2 regions of the Enterococcus sp. DIV0174 genome follow, and region 2 is predicted to be linked to the other one. Evidence: predicted binding sites of a transcription regulator. Region 2 holds the regulator's gene; the other holds the start of a gene.
The links. The regulator NrdR, encoded in region 2, represses ribonucleotide reductase genes. The targets are predictions, from matches to a motif close to ACACNATATATNGTGT.
Positions count from the first base shown of each region.

Region 1: a site for NrdR is predicted at 1,582-1,597, ahead of IGJ93_RS00985 (deoxynucleoside kinase). Genes of this name have one in related genera too.

Region 1 covers NZ_CP172881.1:190,349-194,779, forward strand. The annotation lists gene mvaD (diphosphomevalonate decarboxylase) at 1-386, opposite strand, end outside; gene mvk (mevalonate kinase) at 379-1,329, opposite strand; gene IGJ93_RS00985 (deoxynucleoside kinase) at 1,659-2,318, shown strand; gene IGJ93_RS00990 (magnesium transporter CorA family protein) at 2,408-3,313, shown strand; gene IGJ93_RS00995 (pentapeptide repeat-containing protein) at 3,315-3,947, opposite strand; ribosomal protein L20 leader region at 4,089-4,215, shown strand; gene infC (translation initiation factor IF-3) at 4,259-4,431, shown strand, end outside.
Region 2 covers NZ_CP172881.1:1,189,681-1,194,111, reverse strand. The annotation lists gene dnaI (primosomal protein DnaI) at 1-818, opposite strand, end outside; gene IGJ93_RS05770 (replication initiation and membrane attachment family protein) at 818-2,200, opposite strand; gene nrdR (transcriptional regulator NrdR) at 2,214-2,714, opposite strand; gene IGJ93_RS05760 (hypothetical protein) at 2,984-3,316, opposite strand; gene coaE (dephospho-CoA kinase) at 3,508-4,149, opposite strand; gene mutM (DNA-formamidopyrimidine glycosylase) at 4,113-4,431, opposite strand, start outside.

The DNA.
Region 1 (4,431 bases), 1.0 Mb from region 2:
CCTGCGTTATCTAAGCCTAATTGAAGTGCCTCATTACAAGCACCAGCTAATGCAGCTAAGCCACTTGCGGAGGAAGCAAGTCCAGCAGCTGTAGGAACAAAATTTTGACTGATAACTTGCGCATTGAGCGTTGTTTGGCCTTTTTCTCGTACAAGATCAAGAAAAGTGCTGATTTTTTTCGTTGCTTTTTCGTCTTGTTGCTCACCATCCAAATAAAATTTATCCTTAGTAAAAGTATCAGAGAAGATGACTTCTGTTTCGGTGTAAAAAGCATCTAGTGTAAGAGATAAACTATTATTCATTGGTAAAATGAATTCCTCATCTTTTTTCCCCCAATACTTGATGAGTGCAATATTCGTGTAAGCACGAGCTTTTCCTTTAAACATGGGTATGTACTCCTAATCCTTGAATCCAAGTAGCTACAGCACCGGCATCTTCCAGAGCTGTACAAATCGCTTGGGCTTCTGTTTTTGTTTTGGCAAGAGCGAGCATACAACCACCGCGTCCGCCTCCAGTTAATTTCGCTCCTAGAGCACCAGCATCTAACGCTGTTTCAATCAATAGGTCTAGAAAATGATTACTGATTGTTAATTCTCTTAATGTAACTTGTGCCTGATTCATGACTTGCGCTAAATTTTCGGGATTGTTTTGGATGATTGCTTGTTTTGCTTTTTGTGTGAGTTGTCCTAATTGTTGAATTTTTTGTCCAGTCTTGTGTGAGTCTTTTTCAAATAAATGAGCGACGTCTTTAACAGCTTCCCGCGTTTGTCCTTTGATCCCAGTATCAGCAACAATCAAAAAAGCATCCAAGTTGATTGTGAAATACTCGAAAGGTTGCCCTTTGATAAAATAGATTGGGTTATGACTACTTGTAGCGGCAGCATCGATTCCACTTGGGTTGCCATGAGCAATTTTTTCAGAAATCTGAACATAGCTTAACAATGTTTCATGTGCTAGTGAAAGTGAAAGATAATCATAAAAGGCGCGTGTGATTGCTACTGCAACAGCAGCGCTAGAACCCATTCCGCGTTCAGCAGGAATGGTACTTTCAATGGTGAGGCTGACTGATTCCTTGACACCATGATCCTGTTTTAAATGTGTGACTAAAGCTTTGATATTTTTGAGTGCTTGTGGTGCATGAATCAACTTTCCTACATAATAGGCTGAAAACAATTGATCTTGGGTAACATCTTCAGTTAACGTTTCAAATTTTGCAGTGACTTTCGTTGCATAAAATGGAAAGGCAATTGCTGGTTCGCCGTATACAACGGCATGTTCACCCATCAAGATAATTTTTCCGCTTGATTCCCCTTGGCCATAGTTTGCCATAACTTAACTCCTTTTCCTCACATAACAGTAACTTTTAGACAAAAAATAAAGCGCCCTAAATAGTTGCGCTACTCAACGAGAATTTGGTTTGATGATGTGAAAAAGAGCAAACCAAAAATCATTTCCTCCCTATTTTACTAAATCCGCTCAATAAGTAAAACCAAGAATGCGTTTTCTGTCAAAAAATCACTGTTTTCTTAAGAATTTTTTTGAGTTTTTTTTCGAAGGGCGTTCAATAAATTCCATTTGACACTACTAGATATTGGGGGTATATTTAGAAAGATTGAAAAACACATACAATATTTAGTAATGAAGTGAGTTGGAGGTAAATGAGCGTGATCGTTTTAGCTGGTACAATTGGTGCAGGAAAGTCAAGTTTAACAGAAATGATAGCTGAAGAATTTAATAGTCAGGCTTTTTATGAATCAATTGATGATAATGAAGTGTTACCTTTGTTTTATGCTAACCCTGAGCAATATGCTTTTTTATTACAAATTTATTTTTTAAATAAACGTTTTGCAAGTATTAAACAAGCAATGAAAGATGATAACAACGTTTTGGACCGTTCAATCTATGAAGATTCTTTATTATTCCATTTGAATGCAGATTTAGGAAGAGCGACAGAAACAGAAGTGCGTGTCTATGATGAATTACTAGAAAATATGATGGAAGAGCTACCTTATGCAGCCCACAAAAAAAATCCTGATTTACTGATTCATATTCGAGTTTCTTTTGATACAATGTTGGAACGAATCGAGAAACGTGGTCGTTCATATGAGCAATTATCTTTTGACCCATCGTTATATGATTATTATCAAGAATTGAATCGTCGTTATGATCAATGGTACGAAAACTACAATGAAAGTCCTAAAATTCAAATTGATGGAGATCGCTACAATTTTGTCGAAGATCCACAAGCAAAAGATGAAGTGGTCCGAATCGTGAAAGAAAAATTAGCCGAAATCCGTCAAGAACAATTTGTATATTAAATAAATACTATTCAAGCAATGGCTTTTACCTTGTTTGAATAGTTTTTTTCTTTATACTGTTAAGAGAAAGTGTTATGAGGAGGTCAATAATGAGTAATAAACGTTTTTTTAATTCTGACCAAAATTTTTGGCTAAATATTCAACGTGACAATGTTATTGGTGTTAAAAACTTAAAAGAAGAGTATAAATTAAGCGACGAGATGCTAACTTACTCTCTCGATAAAAACGAACGCGCACGGGTAGAATATGATGTGCTTGATGAGGCAATGCTTCTTGTCTACAATGTTCCTCACCAAAGGAAAAGTGAAAATCATTATGAAACAACACCGATGGCCTTTATTTTGAAAGAGAACGGTATTTTTACATTTACTACAGAAAATACTGGTTATGTAGTACGTCTCATGGAATCATTGCTACAACGCACACCTAACATGAGTGTCTATAGCTTGCTATTTCAAACTTTATTTTTGATTTCAGATTCCTTTTTCCCATTAGTTGAAGAAGTGAATAGCGAGCGACAACGCTTAAATCAAAAGTTACGAGAAAAAACAAGTAATCAAAACTTATTGCAATTATCTGACTTAGAAATCGGACTAGTTTATTTAGTCACAGGGACAAAACAAAATGCTGTGTTGATTGAGCAGATAAAAGCTTTAGCTATTTATCGTAAAATGTCTGAAGGCGAAAAGGAACAATTGGATGACGCATTGATTGAAGCCAAGCAGGCAGTCGAGATGACGAATCTGGCATCACAAATTTTAGACCAGTTATCTGGAACTTATAATAACTTGTTGAATAACAACCTAAATGACACGATGAAATTCTTAACTGTCTGGTCATTATTGTTGACCGTTCCGACGATCGTCACTGGTTTTTTTGGAATGAACTTACAGTTACCATTTACTCACTCTGTGTTTGGTTGGGGAATTGCGCTGGTCATCAGTCTGATTTTATCCGTTTGGATGTTAATTGCTTTATGGCGCCGAATTAAATAAATTATTCTTCAATGATAAGTCCCAAACTAGCTGCGATGACTAAAGCTTGTTCTTGGTCGACTGATAAACCAGAGAGATTTTCTAGAGAAAGTGCAATTTTAGTAAAGTCATTTGTTCTAAAATCCAATGCTTTTAGAGGTGTACGGAACCAATTAGATCCCGTAAGCTGATTGTTGAGCAGGGATAAGTTTTTCCATCGAACTTCATAAAATTCGGTGTCTTCTAGTTGACAGTCAGAAAAGCGGACAGTTTTCAAATTCGTGTTGCTGAAAGAGGCCATCGAAGCTAAACATTCATTGAATGAGCAATCACGAAGATAGCCTTCCGCAAAATTTGTTCCGGTTAACTTGCATTGTTGAAAAGTTACTTGGTGAAAACTGGCACCAATCCATTCTAAATTGGAAAAATCACAGTGGTCGAAAATGACATTGCTACATTCAAAACTTTCCAAAATAGTTTTTTGCATGGTTAATTTTTGAATGTGGCTGTCTCTTATAATCAAATTTTTTGCGGATAAATAACTTTGGTCGCTATCTTTGACTAAAAGATTTGAAAAGAGTTCTTCATCTTCTAAATAAAAGTCGCCTTCCTCTAGGTGAGATAAGATAGGTGCAATAGGATCATTCTTTTTCATAGGTTGCCTCCAAATTATTTTCTTATCTTAAAGATAAATAAAATAAAGAGAAAATGCTAGGATATCTTTTTAAAATAGGTCCTTTATTTTAGATAAAGAGTTGACATGTTCAAGTAAATTTGATAAACTAGTGAAGTTGAGAAATAAAAGCAGAAGCACGCGCTTCTCGCCTTAGTTGATATAGTCGCTGGGCTAGATAGTTTTCGCCGATTCTTTAGGTGGATTATGCGCGGGTTCTGATAAAAAGAACTCGTTTTTTTATTACCGAAAATTCGGTAAGCTTTTCTTTCTCTCATAATATTTGGAGGTGAATGACCATAGCAAAGGATATGATGGTTAACGACGGCATTCGTGCACGAGAATTACGATTGATCGGTTCAGAAGGCGAGCAGTTAGGTGTTAAAACAAAAGCAGAAGCATTACAGATTGCTGAACAAGCAAACTTGGATCTTGTGTTAGTTGCCCCAGGTGCGAAACCACCAGT
Region 2 (4,431 bases):
ACAGACAAATGTTTTTCTAACTCATCCATCGTAAAGTTTGATGAGAAAAAGGTCGGTAGTTGTTCTTGCATTCGATATTGCAAAATAACGCCAAATACTTCATCACGAATCCAACTACTCATGGCATCGGCCCCAATATCATCCATCATTAAGATAGGGGAACGTTTTACCGCATCAAGTTTATCCGAAACTTGGTCTTTACCAATTGCTTGTTTCATTTCAACTGCAAATGTTGGAAAATGAACGAGTGTCGTTGTATACCCTGCAACAGCTAAGTCGTGTGCGATTGCACCTAATAAATAAGTTTTTCCAATACCAAAGCTTCCAACTAAATATAGCCCTTTGTGATAGCCTTTAGGATCCTTTGTGTATTGTTCCACAAAATTAAATGCTTCAAAAAAGGCATCACTACGACCACTTGTTTGCTCAAATCCTTCAAAGGTAGCCGTTTGAATATCTTTAGGCATATCCATTGCTTTCACACGACTACGGATTTCTTCTTGTTTTTGTCGAGCAATTAATGCTTCAGTCGGCACATAGGTGACATCCACATAATGAAAGTTCAACACTAGTTTTGGTTCATATCCTGGTGCAATCATTGTCGGATCATTTTTCTGATATTTTCGCTTTTCTTGAACAAATTCATAAAGTTTTGCATAGCTTTTTTCAATATCTGCTTGTGTTAAACGTTCTTGATGTTCTGCCAAAAAGGCTTGAACATCTGAATCATTCAATACTTCTTGAATCATTTCGGCATACTTTTCTTGGTAGTTGCGTTTACTGATGATCTTTTTTAATTCTCTTCCAACATCTTCCATTAGTTGTCACCCTCCTTTTTAGCAAGATATTCTTTAAAGCGCCGATCAATTTCCGCTTGTTTTTCTTGACTGATTTTCTTCTCGTCTTTTGGTTGATTTACCCAATCAGGTAATTTTTCTCGGCGTACGTTTCGACGAGTATTTGTGTAATTTCTCGTTTGCTTTTTCTCTGCGCTTTCTTGGCTTTTCTTTTTAATATGAGCAATCGCATCTTCTGCTGTCATAATTTTCTGTTGTGCCCATTCGTTAGCAATCGTATTGACATAGTTTGTCCCTAAACTTGCTTGATTTTTGATAACTAATACATAGTTCAGCAACACATTGATGACACTACTTGGAAGTCCCGAACGAGAAACAAGTTCTTGCATCAACCACGTTTCTGATTTAGATACATAGCCATTTTTTTCTTTTTTGATTGACTCTAAGTATTTCATTGGTGGAACACTTTGGGCCTCTTTAATCAACTGCACAGAGGCTGCAGACAACTGTCCTTGTTTCGTAACTGGTTCAGCCTTTGTGGTTTCGGTAGTGGCTGAAGTTTCTACAGGCACTTTAACCACGGATGATTGACTAACCGGGTTTGCTAAAAAGATTTTTTGAAGTTCTTTCAAAGACACTTTTTGTTCTGTGAAGTCGTATGCTTCAACGATTTTTTCACCTAAAGCTAAGTCATCCAAACCATACAATTGCTGATACATTTCGAGTTGTTTGATAATTGATTCCTCTGGTTTTTCAATATGTTTCTTTTGTAACCAGTTTGTTAAAAAAGCCCAATCAATCGTACTTTTTTCAGACAATCGCTTGGTTTTTGCTTGCTCAGTAAATGTTTCTTGCAGCTTTTCGATTTGCTGTTTATCAGCGTCAAATGAAGCTTCATTGAATTGATATACTTCTAAAAATTTTTTGGTTTTTTTCTGATAACCTTCTGTTGAAAATTTTTTTGGCTCGAAACGCTTGACTAACTGGTCGAAGCGACGCTCGCCAACCTTTTCTAATAGTAAAAAGCTTAAAACAGAATCCATAAAGAACTGTTTCACCGACATTGGTTCTAACAATTCATAAAGAAAGCACGTTCCTAGGCTAGGATCTTCTTTGTAATAAACATCTAATAAGCCAATTCCCTCAAGTTTTTTTCGTGCTTCGTAAAATTGAGGAATACCACAACCAAGACTACTCAATAAATCTGCGTGAAGTCCTTCTGGTCCTTGGCCAGTTTCTAAAGAAATTTCTGTCAAAAGAGTAAGGTAAAGACTAAGCGCTTCTCCCCCAATCAAGGGTTGGTAAAGATGTAATAACGCATTTCGGCTTTCTTCTTTTAAAGGACTTTGCTTTCTTCCTTGGTAGATATTTTTTGGTTGAAGCTCTTTCCAAGCATTTTCCAAGGAAATGCCCCCTTTATTCTGTACTTTCGTCTTCGTCATCTTTGGATTTGTTATTTTCTTTTGCCTTCTCCACGATGTCTTGTAGTTCTTTTAGGAACACGGACATATCTTTAAATTGACGGTAGACACTTGCAAAACGAATATATGCAATCTCATCCAAATTAACGAGATCTTCCATGACATATTCTCCAATTAAATTGGTTGATACTTCATTTTCTCCTAAACTTCGAACCCGATTTTCCACATGGTTCACAATTTGCTCCATTTGTTCCATAGCAACTGGACGTTTTTCAGCTGAACGAATCAGCCCTCGCAAAATCTTATCTCGATTAAATTCTTCACGTTCACCGTTTTTCTTAATAACTAGTAATGGTGCAGCTTCGATTCTTTCAAATGTTGTAAAACGAAATGAGCAATTTTCACACTCACGTCGACGACGAATCGCCCGACCATCATCTGCTTGACGGCTATCAATAACACGGGAATTATTATGTTGACATCTTGGACATCTCATTTAGTTCACCTCATGTATCATTTAAGTTTTATAAAAAGAACATTCTGCTCTTTCATAGTTAGTTGCATTATAACATGAAACTTTTATGTTAAGCGACTTTCCCAGCTAAAAAGATGCAGTTTCCATCATTAATAAAGCGTTTTTATTCATTTTTCGCAAAAAATGAGCTGTGACAAAATTTTATCACAACTCATTTGCCGGTTGAAACGAAACTGTGAATGATTTTTAATTGTCTGCTTTTGAACGCATTACTTCATGCTTTCTAAAAACTACAATTTTTCTTCAATACCAGTATAATGTTTTAACCGTTGCTCTTCGATTTTTTGTTCATCAGGGATATGTTCAGCATCTGGGAGTGGTTTTTTTGTTCGATCAGACATTTCTTTTTTTCGTTCTTGTGTTAAATCTTGTTGGCGTGCTTCTTTTTCTGCTTGTTGATCTTCTAATTCAGCAATTCGTGCTTTGTATTGGTCTGCGTTCTTTTTACCGACTTCAGCTTGTGCACGACCCTCATCTTTTAATTCATCTTTATCAAGTAACTTACCAATTTTTTCTTTGGCAGATCCGACAACTTTATCTTTTTGATTCTTGATATTGCCCATACAAATCCCTCCCTTATTCTTATCTTTAGCATAACAAAAATAAACAAGATACTCAAAATATACGACTAGCTAATCCTTTCGTCCACGCGATTAAACGCGTGATTTTCATTTTACATGCTTTGCAAACAACTTAAAGTCACTAAAATAAAAAGCAAAGCACTTCGTTCAACCGACGAAGCACTTTGCTTATTTTATTTTTCATTTGTGATAAACGATTGTTGTTTTAACCACAACTCAACTTGTTGAACCAACGCTTCCTTTGTCTGAGTATTATCAAACAAAAAGTCAGCTCGTTCTTTTTTCGTTTCAATCGACCATTGCGTCTTTATTCGTTTCAACGCTTCAGCTTCTGTCAACTGATTTCTTTTCATCAATCGTTCGAGCTGAATCGCTTCTGTGGTATAGACAACTGCTACAGCATCCATGTAACGTTCATAATGTCCTTCAAACAACAAAGGAACATCAACAACAACCAAAGGATTATGCTGTTTTTTTTCAGCAATTTGTTGTTTGATACGTCCGCGAATAAACGGATTTAACACACGATTTAATGTTTGGCGTAATTCGTTATCCGCAAACACGATGGCACCTAATTGTTTTCGATTTAGCGTACCATCTTCATTTAAGATCTGTTTACCAAACACTTCAACGATTGCAGACAAACCAGCGGTTCCAGGCTCGACGACTTCTCTTGCTACTACATCACCATCAATTACTGGAATCCCATGCTTTTTAAAGACTTCAGCAGCTGTACTTTTACCTGTTGCAATGCTTCCTGTTAAACCTAAAACAAAACCTACTTTGGTATTTTCAGTTGCTGACATTTTGGACAATAGTGAGTCCCCCTTTGTGCAACTTTTGTTTTGACGATTGGTGTTTGACAACGCACACATGGCTGGCCTGTTTGACCATAAACATGAAGTGCCATTTGAAAACTACCTGCTTCACCAAGTGCGTTGAGATAACTACGAATGGTTGTTCCACCTGCTTCCACCGCTCTTCCCAATACATCAATGATTGCTAAGCGAAGTGCTGCAATTTCTTTTCCTTTTAATGTATTGGCGGGCTGCTCTGGATGGATTTTTGCTTCCCATAATGCTTCATCTACATAAATA